Regions from separate parts of the Mesorhizobium sp. AR02 genome, predicted to be linked through region 1. Evidence: riboswitches for the same ligand, from Rfam matches in the RefSeq annotation. Region 1 holds a riboswitch; each other region holds the start of a gene.
What was found. Region 1 has a riboswitch for cobalamin ahead of DBIPINDM_RS39925 (DUF1636 family protein). Riboswitches for the same ligand answer to the same signal wherever they lie in the genome.
Positions count from the first base shown of each region.

Region 2: another riboswitch for cobalamin. It lies ahead of bluB (5,6-dimethylbenzimidazole synthase); the one in region 1 lies ahead of DBIPINDM_RS39925 (DUF1636 family protein).
Region 3: another riboswitch for cobalamin. It lies ahead of DBIPINDM_RS32715 (DUF1636 family protein); the one in region 1 lies ahead of DBIPINDM_RS39925 (DUF1636 family protein).
Region 4: another riboswitch for cobalamin. It lies ahead of DBIPINDM_RS14645 (aromatic ring-hydroxylating oxygenase subunit alpha); the one in region 1 lies ahead of DBIPINDM_RS39925 (DUF1636 family protein).

Region 1 is NZ_CP080531.1:7,318,281-7,322,984, forward strand. Features, by position in the region: gene DBIPINDM_RS39915 (ABC transporter substrate-binding protein) at 1-610, opposite strand, end outside; gene DBIPINDM_RS39920 (ABC transporter ATP-binding protein) at 658-1,446, opposite strand; gene DBIPINDM_RS39925 (DUF1636 family protein) at 1,443-1,910, opposite strand; cobalamin riboswitch at 1,932-2,139, opposite strand; gene DBIPINDM_RS39930 (winged helix-turn-helix domain-containing protein) at 2,301-3,020, opposite strand; gene DBIPINDM_RS39935 (AraC family transcriptional regulator) at 3,171-4,004, shown strand; gene DBIPINDM_RS39940 (antibiotic biosynthesis monooxygenase family protein) at 4,058-4,372, opposite strand; gene DBIPINDM_RS39945 (bifunctional helix-turn-helix transcriptional regulator/GNAT family N-acetyltransferase) at 4,629-4,704, opposite strand, start outside.
Region 2 is NZ_CP080531.1:365,906-370,609, forward strand. Features, by position in the region: gene DBIPINDM_RS06420 (pirin family protein) at 1-673, opposite strand, end outside; gene DBIPINDM_RS06425 (DUF2277 domain-containing protein) at 714-980, opposite strand; gene DBIPINDM_RS06430 (exodeoxyribonuclease VII small subunit) at 1,079-1,330, opposite strand; gene DBIPINDM_RS06435 (histone deacetylase family protein) at 1,334-2,260, opposite strand; cobalamin riboswitch at 2,382-2,562, shown strand; partial or broken gene bluB (5,6-dimethylbenzimidazole synthase) at 2,682-3,191, shown strand; gene DBIPINDM_RS06445 (hypothetical protein) at 3,362-4,345, opposite strand; gene DBIPINDM_RS06450 (TetR/AcrR family transcriptional regulator) at 4,450-4,704, opposite strand, start outside.
Region 3 is NZ_CP080531.1:5,889,359-5,894,062, reverse strand. Features, by position in the region: gene DBIPINDM_RS32730 (NuoB/complex I 20 kDa subunit family protein) at 1-339, opposite strand, end outside; gene DBIPINDM_RS32725 (NADH-quinone oxidoreductase subunit A) at 330-695, opposite strand; gene DBIPINDM_RS32720 (winged helix-turn-helix domain-containing protein) at 1,029-2,228, shown strand; cobalamin riboswitch at 2,258-2,462, shown strand; gene DBIPINDM_RS32715 (DUF1636 family protein) at 2,502-2,930, shown strand; gene cobW (cobalamin biosynthesis protein CobW) at 2,933-3,970, shown strand; gene DBIPINDM_RS32705 (cobaltochelatase subunit CobN) at 4,091-4,704, shown strand, end outside.
Region 4 is NZ_CP080531.1:2,202,628-2,207,331, reverse strand. Features, by position in the region: gene DBIPINDM_RS14650 (hybrid-cluster NAD(P)-dependent oxidoreductase) at 1-810, opposite strand, end outside; gene DBIPINDM_RS14645 (aromatic ring-hydroxylating oxygenase subunit alpha) at 831-2,078, opposite strand; cobalamin riboswitch at 2,191-2,392, opposite strand; gene DBIPINDM_RS14640 (DUF680 domain-containing protein) at 2,886-3,086, shown strand; gene DBIPINDM_RS14635 (DUF680 domain-containing protein) at 3,158-3,361, shown strand; gene DBIPINDM_RS14630 (DUF680 domain-containing protein) at 3,429-3,668, shown strand; gene DBIPINDM_RS14625 (ABC transporter ATP-binding protein) at 3,747-4,704, opposite strand, start outside.

The DNA.
Region 1 (4,704 bases):
TGTCCTCGCCTGAGTCATAGAGGAACACGCGCGTTCCCTTGCGATCGCCGACCTTGGCGGTGATATCCGCGAGTTGCGCCTTCCAGCCGGCAACAAGCTTCTCGGCTTCGGCGTCCTTGCCAAAGATCTTGCCCAGCTTTTCGACGTCGCCATACAGCAGGTCCATCGAGGCGGCGGGCCGGCCCTTGTCGAGATGGACGCAGCTTTCGGTCAGCACCAGCGTCTTGATGCCGTGCGGGGCGAGCGTGTCAGGCGTCACGTCACCGCCCGGCTTCATGCCATAGTACCAGCCGGCGAAGAAGAAATCGGGCTCGACCGCGACGAGGTTTTCGAGCGTCGGGTATTTTGGCGCCAGTTCCGGAATGGACCCCTGCTCGGCCTTGAATTCGGGGCCGACCTTGTACCATCCGGTGATGCCGGTCAGGCCGACGATCGACGGCTGCAGCTTCAGCGCGAAGGCCATCTCAGCCATGTTGAGATCGTGGATGACGGCGCGCTTGGGCGGTGCATCGAAGGTCAGCGGTTTGCCGCAGCTATCGACCGTGACCGGGAAGGCGAAGGCCGTCGAGGCCAGCAGCGAGAAGACGAGCGACAGTGCGAGACGTTTCACGGATTTTGCTCCTTGGTTGAACAGTGTCGGATGAAGGCAGGTTTCGATCAGGATGGCGGCGCGGCGCGGTTCGGAACATCGAACACCGTCAGTTCGCGGTCCTCGGTGGGGTGGCGCAGGCGAAACACGTCGACGCCGAAAATCTCGCGGATCAGTTTTTGCGTCAGCGCCTCACGGGGCGCCGCCAGCGCATGCAGCCGCGCTTCGTGCATCACCGCGACTCTGGTGGCGAAGGGCGCCACCAGAGCCAGATCGTGCAGCACCGCGATCACCGTCATGCCGAAGCCGGCCACGAGTTCGAGCAGTTCCGCACGGGCGCGCGGGTCGAGATGGTTGGTCGGCTCGTCGAGGAACAGCACTTTCGGTTGCTGTGCGATGGCGCGCGCAAGCTGGGCGCGTTGACGTTCCCCGCCCGACAGCGAGCCGATGCTGCGGCCAAGCAGCGGCAACAGCCCGGTCCGGCGCAGCGCGTCGACGACAATGTCGCGTTCCTCGCTCCTGCGCCTCAGGCCGGCATGCGGGACGCGGCCAAGCTCGACATAGTCGATCACCGCCAGCCGCGGATCCGGCTGGTCGGTCTGGCCGACAACGGCGATGTGCAATGCCCGTTCGGCGGCAGAAATCCTGTCCAGGCGGCGCCCGCCAAGCTTCACCTCGCCCGAACTTGGCCTGAGCATGCCAGACAGCATGCGCAGCAGCGTCGTCTTGCCGGCGCCGTTGGGGCCGATAATGGCGAGGCGATCACCAGCGGCAACCGACAGGCTGACCGCATGGACCAAGTCCCGGCCATTCGCCATGGCGCCCAGATCGCTGGCCTCAAGAAGCGGCATTGTCATCGACTATCACCCGCAAGCTTGGCAGGTGCCGGGATGCGGGCCAGCGTCTTGCCGGCCAGTCGCGGCGGACGTTGTCCGGAATTGCACCAGCCGTCTGCCAGCGACGCATAGAGCCTGGCAAATCGCACGAGATCGCCGGCGTCGGCCTCGGCGTCGATGGAGCCGAAGAGGTAGGAAGCCTTGCCCGGCGCCTGGAAGGCCACCGTCAGCGGCCGCGCGCAGCCCGCCATGCATTCAACGCCTTCGATCGTGAAGCCATGCGCCACGGCGGGTTCATGGTGGGCCGAGAGCCGGGAACGCAAATCGCTGCACAAGGCTTCGCCCGACCTGGTCCCTGTCGGAACGTCACGGCAAAGCGTGCACACGATGATGCGATGATCGATGGAGCCGTCCAACTTTCCGTCACTTTCCAAAACTGGCGACGGAAGGATGTTGGCGAGCCGGCCGACAAGACCGACGTCCACGTTTCCTCCCGGCACACCCCGTCCGGTCAACTCAGTGATGGCAGGTCTCCTGGCTCGCGGGTCTTTGCGCAATCCGGCCTTCCCAGCCTTGCCGGCCAGTGGCATGTCGGATCTTGCTCACCGCTTACAGTTGCGGGGGCAGCCACGGCCTCGACCCTTTGAGGGCTTCACCGTGTTCCCTTTTCACCCCTTGCCTTTCGACGCGGGGACCATCACCGGGCCATCGTAGTTTTCCGCCGATCGCGCCGCAACGGTTTTTTGGTCCGAGCTCGAACGCATCCACAAAATCAATTTGTTATAACATTACATATCTCACCAGGCGACGCTGTCAATCCCGGATCGGTAACGGTCATCGAAACATCGGAAAATTTTCAGAAGCCGATCGGGATTTCAGGGCCCGAAACGCCGATTGAGAACGTGCTGGTGAACGACGATCTCGCGCTCGATCGCGAACAGGCCCGAACCCTGCGACTGGTAGCGGTCGCCCCAGAGTTGGCCGGCGGTGGCGATGTCGATAAGGCTGATGGCCATGACGACAAGCTCGCCCTGACGGCGCAGCGACCCTTCCACCAGATAGTCGGCGCCGATACGGGCACGGACCTGCGGCCACTCGGCGCGGCCGAACGACGTGAAGGAAAAGCTGGAGTTCCGCGCAAGCACCGTGATGGTGCCGAAGCGCGCGACACCGTTGATCAGATCCTCGGCGAAACCGTCGACCATGGCCTCGTCGGCCGGATCGCCGCTCTCGTTGCGGAAGCGCACCACCGCCACGATCGGTTGCGAGCCGATCTCGGGCGCTGCCTCGGCCCCGGCGGCGAGCATGTAGCCCCGCTTTGGGACGGTGCGCACCATGTCCTCGCCGATCGCCTTGCGGATCTCGCGGATCGATTGCGTGAGCGAATCCTCAGTGACGTAGACACCGGGCCAGACGGCATCCATCAGCTCCGATTTCGGCACGACGCGGCCCATGTTGTGGGCAAGGTGTGAAAGCAGCGCGTAGGCCTTGGGGCGCAGGAACAGCGGCTCGTTGACGCCGCGCAGCGTTCCCATCGACAGGTCCAGCGTGAACCCGCCGAAACGGAAAATCTGGTCGGCAACCGCCGTCCTCATCGGGACACCCCTCCCCGGACATTGGGTCGTGCAGCATCGATTCCCACATCGGACGCGGCACGGACACATGCATTATTGCCCAATGCGCAATTTCGATCAAACTGGCCGTCGACACGGTCAGTAATGTCAGCGCGCCAAATGCGAGGAGCCATGAACCCGATCGAGAAAGCGCTGTGGTTTGTCGAGAGCCATCTGCCTGAGGCAATCTCGCTCGACGACGTCGCCCAAAGCAGCGGTGTGTCGCGCTTCCACGTGACGCGCGCCTTCGGTGCCGCCACCGGCCGCTCCGTCATGGGCTATATGCGGGCGCGGCGCTTGAGCGAAGCGGCGCGCAGGCTGGCCGGCGGGGCACCCGACATCCTCTTGGTGGCGCTCGACGCCGGCTACAACTCGCATGAGGCTTTCACCCGTGCCTTCCGCGACCAGTTCGGCACCACGCCGGAGCTGGTGCGCGCGCAAGGCTCGACCAAGACCCTCGACCTCGTGGAGCCGATCCTGATGGACCAATCCCTTCTCGCCAACCTCGAACCACCGCGCTTCGAGACCAGCCGGCCGTTCCTGATCGCCGGGCTCGGCGAACGCTACAGCTGCGAAACCAGCGCCGCGATTCCGATGCAGTGGCAACGCTTCGGCCCTTACATCGGCAACATCCCGGGCGAGACCGGCGACGTTGCCTATGGCGTCTGCGTCAACGGCGACGATGCCGGCAATTTCGACTACATCGCCGGTGTCGAAGTGTCAGACTTTTCCGACCTCCCCAAGGAATTCAGCCGCGTGCGCATACCGGCGCAGAAATATGCGGTGTTTTCGCATCGCGAGCACATCTCGACCATCCGCCGCACCGTCAACACGATCTGGAACAAATGGCTGCCGGCCTCCGGGCACGAGATATCGGACGCGCCCGAATTCGAACGCTATGGCCCGGAGTTCGATCCGCGCAGCGGCAATGGCGGGCTGGAGATCTGGATACCGGTGAAATCTTAGGTATCGCGCGACCGTACCTTGGTGTGTGGCCAAGGTACGGTCCGCCGCTCCGCCTACTCCACGGTGAGAGCGACCTCGTAGAGGCCGGGATGGGCCTGACCCAAGGCCTGGTTGCGATCGAGAAAGCCGCTGCTGCGCAGATGCTCGAAGACCCGCCGCATGGCCGCTTGGTCGTGCGCCTGGGCGTAGTTGACGACACGTGTGCCGTCGAGACTTCGGTGCAGGCTGGCGGACATCCAGCCGGGAACGCCACGGCAACTCGTTGCCGCCTCCCGCAGCAGATCGATCAGTGCCTGCTGTCCGCCTTCGGGCACGGTGAAGACATTGATCTGGGTGATGATGCCGGTGTCGGCGCGAATGATGGGCATTTTGCTTCTCCTTCGTTGGCGGCTGGCAAACGAAGGAACGCCGATCAGCGAAAACCCCGAACGCCAAGCCAGGCGTAAAACCACGCCGTGGGCTTGCCGTGGGTTCCCATATGGGATGGGAACGGAGCTTCCAGTTGGTGGAAGGGAGCGGGTTTACCGTTTGCCGCTCCAGGGTCCTTTTCGACCCGTGTTCCATAGCATCGGCGCAAGCCGCCAACAACCGCGCATCATGGCAACGGATGCCGAAGCGAGTTCGCTATAGGTCGAGATCCCAATTCTGGCCAACCAGATCCTTGCCGAAGGAATGGTGGGGCTCTTCCTCGATCAATTTC
Region 2 (4,704 bases), 520 kb from region 1:
CCGAAATCGCGACCTCGCCTTCCAGCGTATAGATGGCGCGCTCTTCGGCATCGGCTGGGATCTTTATGCTGGCGCCCGGCGCCAGCCTGAGGTCGGCGTAGAGCGTCTCGGTATCGGCCCGCACCGGGGAGCGCAGCCCCTGGAAGTCACCGATGACGACGCGGCCGCGAACGCCTTCGGCATCGATCTCGGGCAGCCGCAGGGCAGCGGTGTTCTCGAACACCGGCGCCACTTCCTCCTTGCCATCGGGCAGGGCCAGCCATGTCTGCAGGCCGGAGATCGACATCGGCGCGCCGCGCAGTTCCTCCGGCGTGCGCTCGGAATGCACGATGCCGCGACCGGCCGTCATCAAATTCACGTCGCCGGGCTGGATCACCATTTCGGTGCCGAGCGAATCGCGATGCCGGATCTTGCCGTCGAACAGATAGGTCACCGTCGACAGGCCGATATGCGGATGCGGACGGACATCCATCGCCTGGCTGCCGCGCAGGATCGCCGGGCCCATGCGATCGAAAAAGATGAACGGCCCGACCAGCCGCCTCTTGGCGGTCGGCAACGCCCGACGGACCTCGAAGCCGCCAATATCCTTGGCGTTCGGGATGACCATCAGCTCGATCTGGTCGCTGGCGAAGGCGTCGCCCGCTTCAGGGTCTTTCCCTGGAAAGAAGCTCATGGACTCTCCTTGTCAGCGGTCAAGGACCGCTTTGGCAGCGTCAGGCAAAGCGGATCGCCGCTTTTGCCCGCAGTTTGGCCGCCACCTCTTCGCGATTGCGCGGGTGCTGATGGGTTTCGAGTGAATCGAGCAGCTCGCGCGCCGATGCCGCGATGGCCTCGACCGCATGGTCGAATGCATGCTGGTTCTGTTTCGAGGGCCGTGTCGTTCCGCTCAGCTTGCGGACAAACTGAAGGGCCGCGTCGCGCACTTCGTCATTGGTTGCCGGCGGATCAAAATTGAACAGGGTCTTGATGTTTCTGCACATCGCTTCCGTATCTCCTCTTGTCCTGGGCGCCATATCAATGGCGACGAACCTTATCCTCAATCACGATGATGTCCAAAACTCGGTGAACGGCTCGCGCCTCAGTCCGCGTCGAGCGGCTCCGTGCCAACCGGCTTGCCGTCGCGCGACAGCCTGATCTTCTCGACCTTGTCCTCGGCGGCCTTCAGCAGCCGGTCGCAATGCGCCTTCAGCGCCTCACCGCGCTCATAGATGCGGATCGACTGGTCGAGCGGCACGTCGCCACGCTCCAGATCATCGACGATCTTCTCCAGCGCGTCGAGTGCCTGCTCGAAGCTCATCGCCTTGACGTCTTCGTTGGTCTCAGCAGCCATCATTCATCCTTTCATCAGTCGGCCGACATGGGCGGCGACCGAAAATGCCAGTCCCTGCAGATCGTAGCCGCCCTCGAGCAGGCTGACGAGCCTGTTGCCGCTGTGGCGGGCCGCACGCTGCATCAGCTGGCCGGTCGCCCAGTCGAAATCGTCCTCGGTCAGATTGATCTCGGCCAGCGGGTCGCGATGGTGCGCGTCGAAGCCGGCCGAAATGATGATCAGATCCGGCGCGAAATTGTCGAGCGCCGGCAGGACACGCGACAGGAAGGCATCGCGAAACACCTCGCTGCCGGTCTGCGGTGCCAAAGGCGCGTTGACGATGTTGCCGGCGCCGGTCTCGCTCTTCGCGCCGGTGCCGGGATAGAGCGGCATCTGGTGCGTCGAACAATAGAGCACCGACGGATCGTCCCAGAAAATATCCTGCGTGCCGTTGCCGTGGTGCACGTCCCAGTCGACGACGGCGACGCGCTCGACGCCATGCTTCTTCTGCGCATAGCGCGCGGCGATCGCCGCCGTGTTGAAGAAGCAGAAGCCCATCGCCGTGGTCTTTTCGGCATGGTGGCCGGGCGGACGGGCGGCGACGAAGACATTGTCGGCGCGGCCGGTGAAGACATCGTCCACAGCCGCGTTGGCCGCGCCGATCGCGGTGATCACCGCCTGCCAGCTCTTCGGGCTGGCGGTGGTGTCGGCATCGATACGGGCAAGGCCCTCTTCGGGAATGGCGGCGCGCACACGCGCGACGAAATCGGCAGGATGGGCGTAGAGGATGGTGGCCTCATCGCCTTCAGGCGCCTTGACGCGATCGAGCGCGGCAAAGGCTTCGTCGTCAAGCACGCGCTCGATAGCGCGCAAGCGGTCCGGCCGCTCGGGATGGCCAGGCGGCGTGATGTGCTCGAGGAAGATCGGGTGGGTGTAGAGACGGGTTGTCATGCTCCCTATCTAGTGCCCCGGCGCGGCGATGGCCATGCATTGCGGCTTGATGACTGGGGAAAATCACGCCTGCGTCTATTGGCGTCGCTGCGGGGATTGGCGCTGCCGGCGCTTCGGCGTAAGGTCGCCGCCACTGCCTGGTGCCCGCCGCAAGCGGGAGAATCGGGAACACGGTTGAATTCCGTGGCGTGCCCAACGCTGTGAGGGGGACCGCGCCGGTAAATGCCACTGTCGATGACGGGAAGGCACCGGACGCGGGTTGATCCTGAGCCAGAAGACCGGCCTGGCAGGCATCGTCATCCGCATGGTCAGGCGGACGACATTGATTGCAATCGCAAGGGGACGAGCGATGCCGGAAGCCATGACCGCTCCTATGGGCGACGGATTTGACCAGATGGCGCGCGACGCGGTCTACCGCGCCATGTTCACGCGACGCGATGTGCGCAGCCATTTCCTCCCCACCGCGCTCGACGACGAGGTGCTGGCGCGGCTGCTGCTTGCCGCCCATCACGCACCATCGGTCGGCTTCATGCAGCCGTGGAACTTCATCGTCATTCGCGACGCCAAACGGCGGGAAAAGGTGCGCGACCTGTTCCTTGCCGCGCGTGAGCAGGAGCTGCCGGCCATCGAGGCAGAGCGGCAGGCGCTCTACCGCAAACTCAAGCTGGAAGGCATCTGCGAAAGCGCGCTCAACATCTGCATCACCTGCGACCGCCAGCGCTCGCAGGGCTCACCGCTGGGACGCTGGCACAATCCGGAGATGGATCTCTACAGCACGGTCTGCGCGGTGCAGAATTTCTGGCTGGCGGCGCGGGCCGAAGGCGTCGGTGTCGGCTGGGTCAGCATCATCGAGCCGCAAGCGTTGAAGAGCCTGCTGGCCATTCCCGATCACGTGACGCCGATCGCCTATCTCTGCGTCGGCCGTGTCTCGGAATTCGCGCCGAAACCGGACCTCGAAACGCATGGCTGGGGCCGACGCCTGCCGCTGCCCGAGCTGATCATGAGCGAGACGTTTTCAGGGCAAGGTGAGGCGCCACTCAAATCAGCGGTGGCACACCTCAACACCGTTGCTGTTGCGTCGGCGACCACCTGCCCGGCCGATCAGCGCGTCGCGCCAGCCGTGCCCCAGCGCGAACCGCCGAAGGAAGCCAGCGCCTTGTCCTTGAGTTCCCTGAACTTCGACGACGCCTCGGCCAGCCGGGCATCCCAGGCCGGATCGGGCACCTGGCCGGCAATGGTCTTGAAATAGACCTGCATCAGGCAAGCGATGGCGAACGGCTCGATGAACGCTGCCTTGAAAGCCCAGGCGAAGACGATGGCGAGCACGAAGGCCCAGCCGGCGAGCTGCCCTGGCATCATGAAGAGAATGGCGGCGGCCGGGGCCAGCATCAGCAGGAAGATGACGAACGACACGGCCCACATGATGATCGCCAGCCAGACGGCGTTCTTGACCATGGTCTTGCCGTTCTGGGCATAGAGCACGACGCCTTGGCGCGCGGTCTCGAAGGGCGAGGACGAATTGATGCGGATGTTGTAGCCGAGGATGATCTCGTCGACGTAGGTCAGCGACAGGCGGATCACCGTGTTGATGAACGAGACCAGCCCGCTCAGGCCCGGAATGGGCAGGAAAGCGGCGATGCCGCCGAGCAGGCCGGTGATGGCGCGGATGGCGCCCTTGACCAGCTGGTCGACGACGAAAAGGATGTTGGCCTCGGCGAACCGCTCGGTGACGACCTGCTTGGCATAGGCGATCTGGTTCTGGCCGTCGGGAACATCCCGGCCATCGATCAGATGAACCATGACGGCGATATGGCCGGCCTTGACGACGTAGAGGATGTATTCGCGGATCCAGTAGACGGCGATCGAGACGACGCCGAAACCGACCACGCCACCCCACAGGGCAAAAGACAGCGGCCCGTCAGGATCGGTGGAGATATGGCCGACGCCATAGCCGACCGAGGCGCCGGTGCCGGTCGCCATGATGTAGGCCAGCGTGATGCCGAAATAGACGATCATGCGAAAGACAATGAAGGGCCAGGTCCTGATCATGATGGACACCGACCTGCCGATCTCGAAATCCCACATGCTCCGAATCTCCCCTCAGAGATGGCTGCGGAGGATGCGCTCTGCCTGAAGATTGTCAATCGTGGGCGGTGCCAGCGAGGCGCCCAACGGGGATTTTAGTTCTGTTATGAACCTGGTTTCCTGAGCAGGCCCTCCAGCAGTTGCTTGAACGCCGCCACGACCATCTTCGACGTCGCTTCGGGGTCGTTCGAATTGGCGATCCGCTGCGCCGCCTGGCTGCTGGCGCCATTGATCAGCCGTGCGGCGGTCTCGGGGTCGACGCTCGGGACGACCACCCCTTCCCCCTGCAGGGCGGTCAGATGATCGGTCATTGAACCAACGCAGGCATTGGCATTCGACCATTGTGCCGGATCGCCCAG
Region 3 (4,704 bases), 1.4 Mb from region 1:
CTTGTTGGTCAGCGTGCCGGCGACGATCATGATGTCGGACTGGCGCGGAGACGCGCGCGGCGCGACGCCGAAGCGCTCCGAGTCATAGCGCGGCATCGAGGTGTGGATCATCTCGACCGCGCAGCACGCAAGACCGAAGGTCATGAACATCAGCGAGCCGCTGCGCGCCCAGGTGATCAGCGCCTCGGTCGAGGTGACCAGAAAACCCTTGTCGGCAAGCTCATTGTTGATTTCGAGGAAGAAGGGATCGTCCTCCCCCACCGGCCTGCCGGTGTTGGGATCGATGATGCCCTTCGGCTTCGGCGCGACGAGGGTGCCTGAACTGTCGTTCAATCCCATTCCAGCGCTCCTTTTTTCCATTCATAGGCAAAGCCGATGGTCAGCACTGCCAAAAACACCATCATCGACCAGAAGCCGAGCATGCCGATCTTCGAGAAGGATACGGCCCACGGAAACAGGAAGGCCACTTCCAGGTCGAAGATGATGAACAGGATCGACACCAGGTAGAAGCGGATGTCGAATTTCATGCGGGCGTCGTCGAACGAGTTGAAACCGCACTCGTAGGCGGAAAGCTTTTCAGGATCGGGATTGCGATAGGCCACCAGGAACGGTGCGGCCAGCAGCGCCAGGCCGACGACCAGCGCCACGCCAATGAACAGGACGATGGGCAGGTACGAACTGAGGAGTGCGTTCATGCAGCGGTTTTCCGTTGGCGCCAATCCACTTTGATTACAGCACCGGACCTTAATGCGGAAGCGTGACAGATTAACCGCTGAACCGTTTTAAGGGGCCTATGCTGCAACGCGGCGAGGGTTAGCGCAGCACTTCCAGCGAAGCAAGTCAAACCTTGTTCAAAACGCAGTGCTGGACGGCATATCCGAAGAAACTGGTCCGATCCGCTCCTGTTTGATTTCCTTCGCTTTTTACTCCACTTTTCTCTCCTGACAGGGTTGCCGCCAAAACCCTGCTAGCATGGCCTGGAATCACCCATCAAACCGCCGATCCCATCACCCTCAGAGTGACACCGAATGAAGGAAAAGATCTCCCTTGCCATGGCTCGGCGCATAGCACTCGCTGCTCAAGGATTTCTCGATCCCCGTCCAAATGGCACACCCGACCGCCGCCACTTCGCCCGCGTGCTCTCCCGCACCGGCCTGCTGCAGATCGATTCCGTCAGCGCGGTGGTGCGCGCTCACTATATGCCGCCTTATTCGCGCCTGGGGCCCTACCCGCTCGCTCTGCTCGACAACGCCGCCGTGACGCGCAAGCGCACGGTCTTCGAATACTGGGCGCACGAGGCCTCGTTCCTGCCGGTCGAGACCTATCCGCTGATGCGTTGGCGCATGCAGCGCGCCGAGCAAGGCGACGAGATGTATCTGGGGCTGGCCAAATGGGGCCGCGAGCATGCCGCCTATATAGAAGAGATCTACCGCGAGGTCGTCGCGCGCGGCCCGATCGCTGCTTCCGCGCTGGAAGGCCAGAAGGGTTCGGGCGGCTGGTGGGGCTGGAGCCATGCCAAGCACGCCTTCGAATGGCTGTTCTGGGCCGGGCGCATCACCACGGCACATCGCCGCGGCTTCGAGCGCTTCTACGACCTGCCGGGACGCGTGCTGCCGCAGGCGATCCTCGATCTGCCGGTGCCATCAGCCGGGGACGCGCACCGCGAATTGCTGCGCATCTCCGCCCGCGCCCATGGCATCGCGACATCGGGCGACCTGCGCGACTACTTTCGGCTGTCGCCGGCCGACATGAAGGGGCGGTTGGAGGAACTGGTCGAGGCCGGCGAGTTGGTGCCGGTGCGGGTCGAGGGCTGGGACAAGCCGGCTTACCTCCATAAGGACGCGCGCTTGCCCCGAAAAATCGAGGCGCGCGCCTTGCTGGCACCGTTCGATCCGGTCGTCTTCGAACGCTCGCGCTCGGAGCGGCTGTTCGACTTCCACTACCGCATCGAAATCTACACCCCGGCCGAGAAGCGGCAGTACGGCTATTACGTCCTGCCCTTCCTGCTCGGCGACAGGATCGTCGCACGCGTCGATCTCAAGGCCGACCGACCAGCGAGCGTCCTGCGCGTGCACGCGGCCTACCCCGAGCCCGGCGCACCGCCTGAAACAGCGGCGCAACTCTTCGAGGAACTTAAGCAGATGCAGGGCTGGCTTGGTCTTGAACGCATCGAAGTAACGCCGGTCGGTGATCTGGGTCCGGCGCTGGCCGACATCGCCGTGTCGTAAGCCCGCGTTGACTCCACTGCCCGCAAAAGCCTAAATCCGCTCCAGACGGTCCCTTGCCCGCAACGGCAGGGGCTAAGAGGGAATGCGGTGCGGGATGAAAATCTCAAATCCGCGGCTGTCCCCGCAACTGTAAGCGAAGAGCCAAGGCCGAAAGCCACTGGGGATTCCCGGGAAGGCGGCACCCAAGGCGATGACCCGCGAGCCAGGAGACCTGCCGTCTGCGACAAAAGAATCCGATCGCCCGGCGGGTTTCCGGGCAAGGAGCCCGGCTTTTTGGACCAGAACAGCAGTTTTTCGGCTGGCACAGCGGATATCTCGTCCGCCGACAGCGAAGCCTTGGCCGGCGTCACGATCATCGTCTGCGCCTCCTGTCGTGACGAAACCGGCTCCGACGCCCATCCCCGCGCCGGCGAACTGCTGGCTGATGACACGCGCCGTGCAGCGTCTGACGACCATATCCGCGTCCGCGCGGTAGAATGCCTCGGTAATTGCAAGCGCCGCCTCAGCGCTGCGATCCTGCGTGATGGCTGCTGGAGCTATGTGTTCGGCGACCTGACCGCGGCCAGCGGCGCCGACCTCGTTACCGGCGCCAAACTCTTCGCCACCTCGACCGATGGCCTCATTCCCTGGCGGGGCCGGCCTGGTTCGCTCAAGCGCGGCCTCGTTGCCCGCATTCCACCTCTCGACATGCTGAAGGACTAACCATGACCGCTTCCGTCTCCCGTGTTCCCTGCACCGTCGTCACCGGCTTTCTCGGCGCCGGCAAGACGACGCTGGTCCGCCACCTCCTGGAAAACGCTGGCGGCAAGCGCATTGCGATCATCGTCAACGAGTTCGGCGACATCGGCATCGACGGCGAGATCCTCAAAGGTTGCGGCATCGACACCTGCCCGGAGGAAAACATCGTCGAACTGGCCAATGGCTGCATCTGCTGCACCGTGGCCGACGATTTCGTGCCGGCGCTCGACAAAATCCTGTCGCTGACGCCGAAGGTCGACCATATCCTGATCGAGACCTCGGGCCTCGCTCTGCCCAAGCCGCTGGTCCAGGCTTTCCAGTGGCCGACGGTGAAGAGCCGCGTGACCGTCGATGGCGTGATCGCCGTGGTCGACGGCCCGGCGCTCGCCGAGGGCCGCGTCGCCAACGACATGGATGCCCTGCAGGCGCAGCGCGCTGGGGATGAGAGCCTCGACCATGACGACCCTGTCGAGGAAGTGTTCGAGGACCAGATCGCCTGCGCCGACCTGATCATCCTGTCGAAGAGCGACCTGATGGACGCCGCCGGTTCGGCGCGCGCCAACGCCATCATTGGCGAACACTCCGCCCGCGCCGTGAAGATCGTGCCGACGTCGCATGGCAAGGTCGATCCTTCCGTGCTGCTCGGGCTCGGTCTCGCCGTCGAGGACGACATCGAGAACCGCAAGTCCCATCATGACGGTGCCTTCGACCACGAGCATGATGACTTCGACACCTTCATTGTCGACATTGCCTCGGTCGCCAATCCGGACGAACTGGCAAAGCGCGTCGCCACCGCCGCCGAACAGGAAAACGTGCTGCGCGTGAAAGGCTTCGTCGAGGTCGGCGGCAAGCCGATGCGGCTCCTGCTGCAGGCCGTCGGCCCGCGCGTCAACCATTACTACGACCGCGCCTGGACGGCTGAGGACGACCGCCGCTCGCGCCTGGTCGTCATTGGCCTCAAGGGGCTGAACCGCCCGGCAATCGAGCGTATACTCGCCGGCTGACGCAAACCGCCCTAGCAATTCCAGGAAAAGTGTTTCACGGTTTTCCCACAGGAATTGCGTAAAAACAAGGAGATAGAGCGGTTCGCCGTTCCGTGAAACGGTGAACCGCGCTAGACCGCGATGCATATCCTCACCACGACCTCCGCCTCGCTCGACGATCTCGCCGAGCCGGTCGATCTGCGGCAGACGCCGGCGGATATCGTGGCCCTGTCCTTCACCGACAGCGACCTCGCCGGCCTGGCAGCAGCTTGGAAGGCGGATGCCGGCCGCCTGCCCTCGATGCGGCTGGCGGCGCTGCGCGACCTGCGCCACCCCATGTCCGTCGACCTCTGGATCGACAGCGTCGCCCGTCACGCCAAAATCATCCTGGTGCGCATCCTCGGCGGCTACGACTGGTGGCGCTATGGCTGCGACCAGCTTGCCTCGACCTCCCGCGAACGCGGAATTAAACTCGCGCTGCTTCCGGGCGAGAGCCACGACGAGGATCTTCGGCTGATCGAAGCCTCGACGCTGCCGCGCGAGGAGTTGGATAGCCTGCTCGGCTATTTCCGCGAGGGCGGCCCGGCGAATATGAATGCGCTGGTGCAGAGGCTGGCCAGTTTGGCTGGACAGGATACGGTTGTCGCCGGCCCTATCGCAGTTCCGAAGTCTGGCTACTACGAGCCCGGACGCGGCGTCGTCCCTCTCCCCCTCAAGGGGAAGGGAAAGGTCGTGCCCATTCTGTTCTATCGCTC
Region 4 (4,704 bases), 2.4 Mb from region 1:
CGACGGTGCGGCGAACGGTGCCGGGATTTCCTCCACCGCGGGTGCGGCAAAGCTTTCCTGGTGGTATTTCGTCATATCGAAGCCGGCGGCGTCCAGCATGCCGCGCACGGCGCGCATGAAGGGGTCCGGACCACAGCAGAAGATTTCGCGTTCGCGGAAATCAGGCGCCAGCAGCGGCAGCCGGATGGCGTCGATGCGGCCCATATGGCCGTACCAGCCCTCGCGGCTCGACCGCTCCTCGATCATGAAACCGAGCGACAGGCCAGGCATATGGCCGCCGAGCAGTTCGAGTTCCTTGCGGAAGATGATCTCTTCGGCGCGCCGCGCACAGTTGACGAAGCCGACATCGGTCCATGGCGCGCAGTCATTCAGCCAGCGCAGCATCGACATCATCGGCGTCACGCCGGAACCGGCCGAGATGAACAGATATTTGGCCGCCGGATGGCTGTGCAGCGAAAAGTCGCCCGCCGGCCCATAGGCCTTGACGTGCGAGCCGGGCGCTAGGTGATCGAACATCCAGCGCGTGCCGATGCTGCCGGCCTGCGCCTTCACCGTCACCGCGATCGAGAACGGCCGCGACGGCGAGGACGACAGAGTATAGGTGCGCATCAGCGGCCCGTCCGATGTCGGCAGCTCCAGCGTCACGAACTGGCCAGGCTTGTAGCGGAACCAGGTCTGGTTGTCGGAGCGGAAGGTGAAGGTCTTGACGTCAGGCGCCTCGTCGCTGACGCCGATCACTTCCAGCACCTGCAGCCTGTCGTTCCACGGCGCCATCTGGTCAAGATGGCGATAGAGGCCAAGATCCGTCATCGCATTCATCCCTCAACCTCTCAAGCAACGCTGCGCAGGGCCGGCCGGCCATCGTCGGCAAGGCGCGGGCCGATGAAGCGCGCGTACCAGTCGACGAACTGGATCACGCCGCCCTCATGCAGCTCCGAATAGGGACCGGGTTCATAGGCCGGCGACAGGATCCCGAAGGCGTTTTCCTCGACGATGCGGCGGTCCTGGTCGTTGGTCTCGGTCCAGACATGAGTGAGTTCGGCAAGATCGTAATCGACACCCTCGACGGCATCCTTGTGAACCAGCCATTTGGTCGTCACCGCGGTTTCCGTCGCGCTGATCGGCAGCACCCGGAAGGTGACGGCATGGTCGATCAGGATATGGTTCCAGGTCGTCGGGTAGTGATAGTGCATCAACGTGCCGATGCGGTCGGCCGAGACGCTGTCGGAGAGGTTCTTCTTCACCGCCCGCTTGCCGGTCATCGTGTAGCTGACCGCGTCGCGCAGCAGCGGCGCGCGGGTGGCGCGGTATTGTCCGGCCGGGTCGATGCGGAACTTGCTCGGCAGGCCGGCTGCCTCGCATTTGGCCCAATGCGCCAGCATCTCCGGGTCGCTGTCGGCGCCTTGCACGCCGGTCACCGTCGGGGCTTCCGGGAAGGTCTTGCACAGCTCCGGGTGATTGCCGGCGCAATGGTAGCACTCGCGGTTGTTCTCCCAGACCAGCTTCCAATTGCCCTTCTCGACGATCGTGCTCTCGAAGGCGATCTTTGCTTCGCTCAGGCGGTGCGGCTTGAGGTAGGGTTCGATCATCGCCCGCATCGGCGCGAAGTCGGCGGGCTCCTTTGCCAGGCAGATGAAGATATAGCCGGCCACGCTTTCGCAGGCGACCGGCTTCAGCCCGAACTGGGTCTTGTCGAAACCGTCGGCCATCTGGCGGGCGAACAGCAGGCGGCCATCCAGTTCATAGGTCCACTGGTGATAGGGACAGACTAGCTTGGCCGCCATGCCCTTGTCGGTGTTGCAGACGCGGCTGCCGCGATGGCGGCAGGAATTATGGAAGGCGTTGATCTTGCCTTGCTGATCGCGCACCAGCACGACCGGATAGTCGCCGATCTGTACGGTGATGAAGCTGCCGGGCTTCGGCAATTCGCAATCATGGCCGATGAACAGCCAGTCGCGATACCAGATTAGCTCCATGTCTAGTTTGAAGTAGTCTGGGTCGGTGTAGAAGGGCTGCTCGAGTGAGAAACCCTCTCTGCGGCTGTTCAAGAGCCTCAGCATGTCGTTGCGCGCATCCATGTCCTGTCCTCATGCTTCAAGGACTGAACTGGTGGTGATTGAGGAAGGACCGGACGCAGGCCGGCGAAAACCGGGCATGCACCATCCGCCTCTTGACCGCCCACCGCGATCAGTCGAGTTCAAATTCTCGGGCTGGTTTCCGGGCTCTGGAGTGTCCTTGCGGACGATCGCGACACCTTCCCAGGCTTTCGCCCAGTGGTCTCCCGTTGCGACTTGAACTCCACCACCGTTGCGGGGGCAGCGCCGGATTCTGACCGGCTTCCCAATTCTCCGCCCCGTCGTCACGAAGCGGCACCTGAGATGCCCTGATCTAATCACGACAGCGTTTGCGACATCGGCATGAAAGCGACATCGCATCCATGTGGCGCGACACGCATGCGCAATGATCGGGTCAAGCACAGCGGTCACGAAAATCGTTTCGTTGGTGGCGGTGCCGGCTATCCAGATCGACCCGAAACGGCGGCAAAAAAGGTTAACGGTTTCGAAAAGTGACTATTAGCAGATTCTAAAATCGAACCGAACGGTTCGTTTCTGTTGACGGTGCGTGCAGGACGGTGTGAACGCTGAGCCTCCGATACAGTTGGTGATCGCAGCGCCGGTTTTGACTAACAGTTTGATATTAAAAAGAAAAATGTTTGGCTTAGAGGGCCTTGGTACAATTTCAAGTGGTGGATACTTGGTCCACACGGAACAACTTCGTGATTGGAAACGGCTAGCTGGCTTTCCCACATCGGGGCTGTCCGAACGACGCGATTTTAATCCCAAGACACGCCGCTAGACGGACGGAAAAATACTGGAGTACCCAAAATGAAAAAGATTGTTCTCACTGCCGCCGCCCTTCTGGCCATTTCCGGCAGCGCCTTCGCTGGTAGCGACCACTACGGTTCGAATGCCCCTGCAGCCACCGCTGCTGTCGACAGCTCGTACACCGCTTCGACCAAGAAGTCGGAACCGGCTGCTCAGACGCCTGTGCAGGGTGCTGACCACAACCTCTTCGGCAACAACTAACAGCCGATCCCGGCCGACGGCGGGCTTTTGTCCGCCGCTCTGGCCGACCTTCAGAAATTCAGGAGACTAACATGAACAAGTTCATCATTGCTGCTGCCGCCGTCCTGGCCATCTCCGGCAGCGCCTTTGCTGGCAGCGACAACTATGGCTCCAATGGCGCCAACCAGCCCGCTGTTGCTTCGACCGACAGCTCTTACACGGCTTCGATCAAGAAGTCGGAACCGGCTGCCCAGGCGCCTGTCAAGGGTGCCGATCGTAATCTTTTCGGCCGCTAACAGCCGATTCCGGGAGCGGCGGTTTGCCCCGCTGCTCCCGTGAAGCTCAAAATTCAGGAGACTTGAAATGAAGAAGATCATCCTTGCTGCCGCCGCCGTTCTGGCTGTCTCCGGCAGCGCCTTCGCAGGCAGTGACAATTACGGCTCCAATGGCGCCAACCAGCCTGCCGCGACTTCGGTTGACAATTCGCGCACGGCTTCGATCCGTGACAGCGGCTCGCCCGTCTACAAGCTGCTCAATTCATCGGGCGACGTGCAGAAGTCGATCCCTCAGAGCAGCGACCGGGACCGCTTCGGCAACCACTAACAGCCGAAGCCGATTCTAAAAAAGAGCGGCGGGCCATGCCCGCCGCTCTTTTTTACGCCGTCGAGATGGGGTTCTGTCTTAAGCCGCTTTTGCTTCCGGCTTCCGGAGTGCGAAGGAATGTCCGTCCGCATCGAAGATATGCAGGTCCTCGCCATTGGCGCTCAGCCGGAGCGTCGAGCCGCGCTTGACCTCGACATTGCCCGGCAGCTTTGTCACCAGCGGCAGGTCGGCGCGGCCGATGTCGACATAGACCAGCTGAACCTCGCCGAGCTGCTCGACATAATCGACCGTTCCCTCGAACAGATAATCCGCGCCGGTTGCGACCATGAGGTCTTCCGGCCGCACCCCGAAGCTTACCGCCGCACCCTTCGCCGAAGCAGGCGTCGTAATCGGCACCGTAGCCTTACGGCCGCCGACATGGCTGACGACGGTCGGGTTGCCGGTCTTGTCGATCGTCGCCGGCAGGATGTTCATGGCCGGCGAGCCGATGAACTGGGCGACGAACAGATTGCCGGGCTTCTTGTAGAGATCCATAGGCGTACCGACCTGCTCGATATGGCCGTCCTTCAACACCACGATGCGGTCGGCGAGCGTCATCGCCTCGACCTGGTCATGGGTGACGTAGATCATGGTCGTGGCGGGCATCGATTCCTTGAGCTTGGCGATCTCGATACGCGTGGCGACGCGCAGTGCGGCGTCAAGGTTCGACAGCGGCTCGTCGAACAGGAACACTTTCGGATTGCGCACGATGGCGCGGCCGATGGCGACGCGCTGGCGCTGCCCGCCCGACATCGCCTTGGGCAGCCGGTCGAGATATTTGGTCAGCTGCAGGATTTCGGCGGCCTGCTTCACACGCCGGTCGATCTCGGCCTTGTTTTCCTTGCCGATCTTCATCGAGAACGCCATGTTGTCGTAGACCGTCATATGCGGATAGAGCGCATAGGATTGGAACACCATGGCGATGCCGCGCTTGGACGGCGGCACGTCATTGACCACCTCGCCATCGATCTTGAGCTCACCCGACGTGATTTCCTCG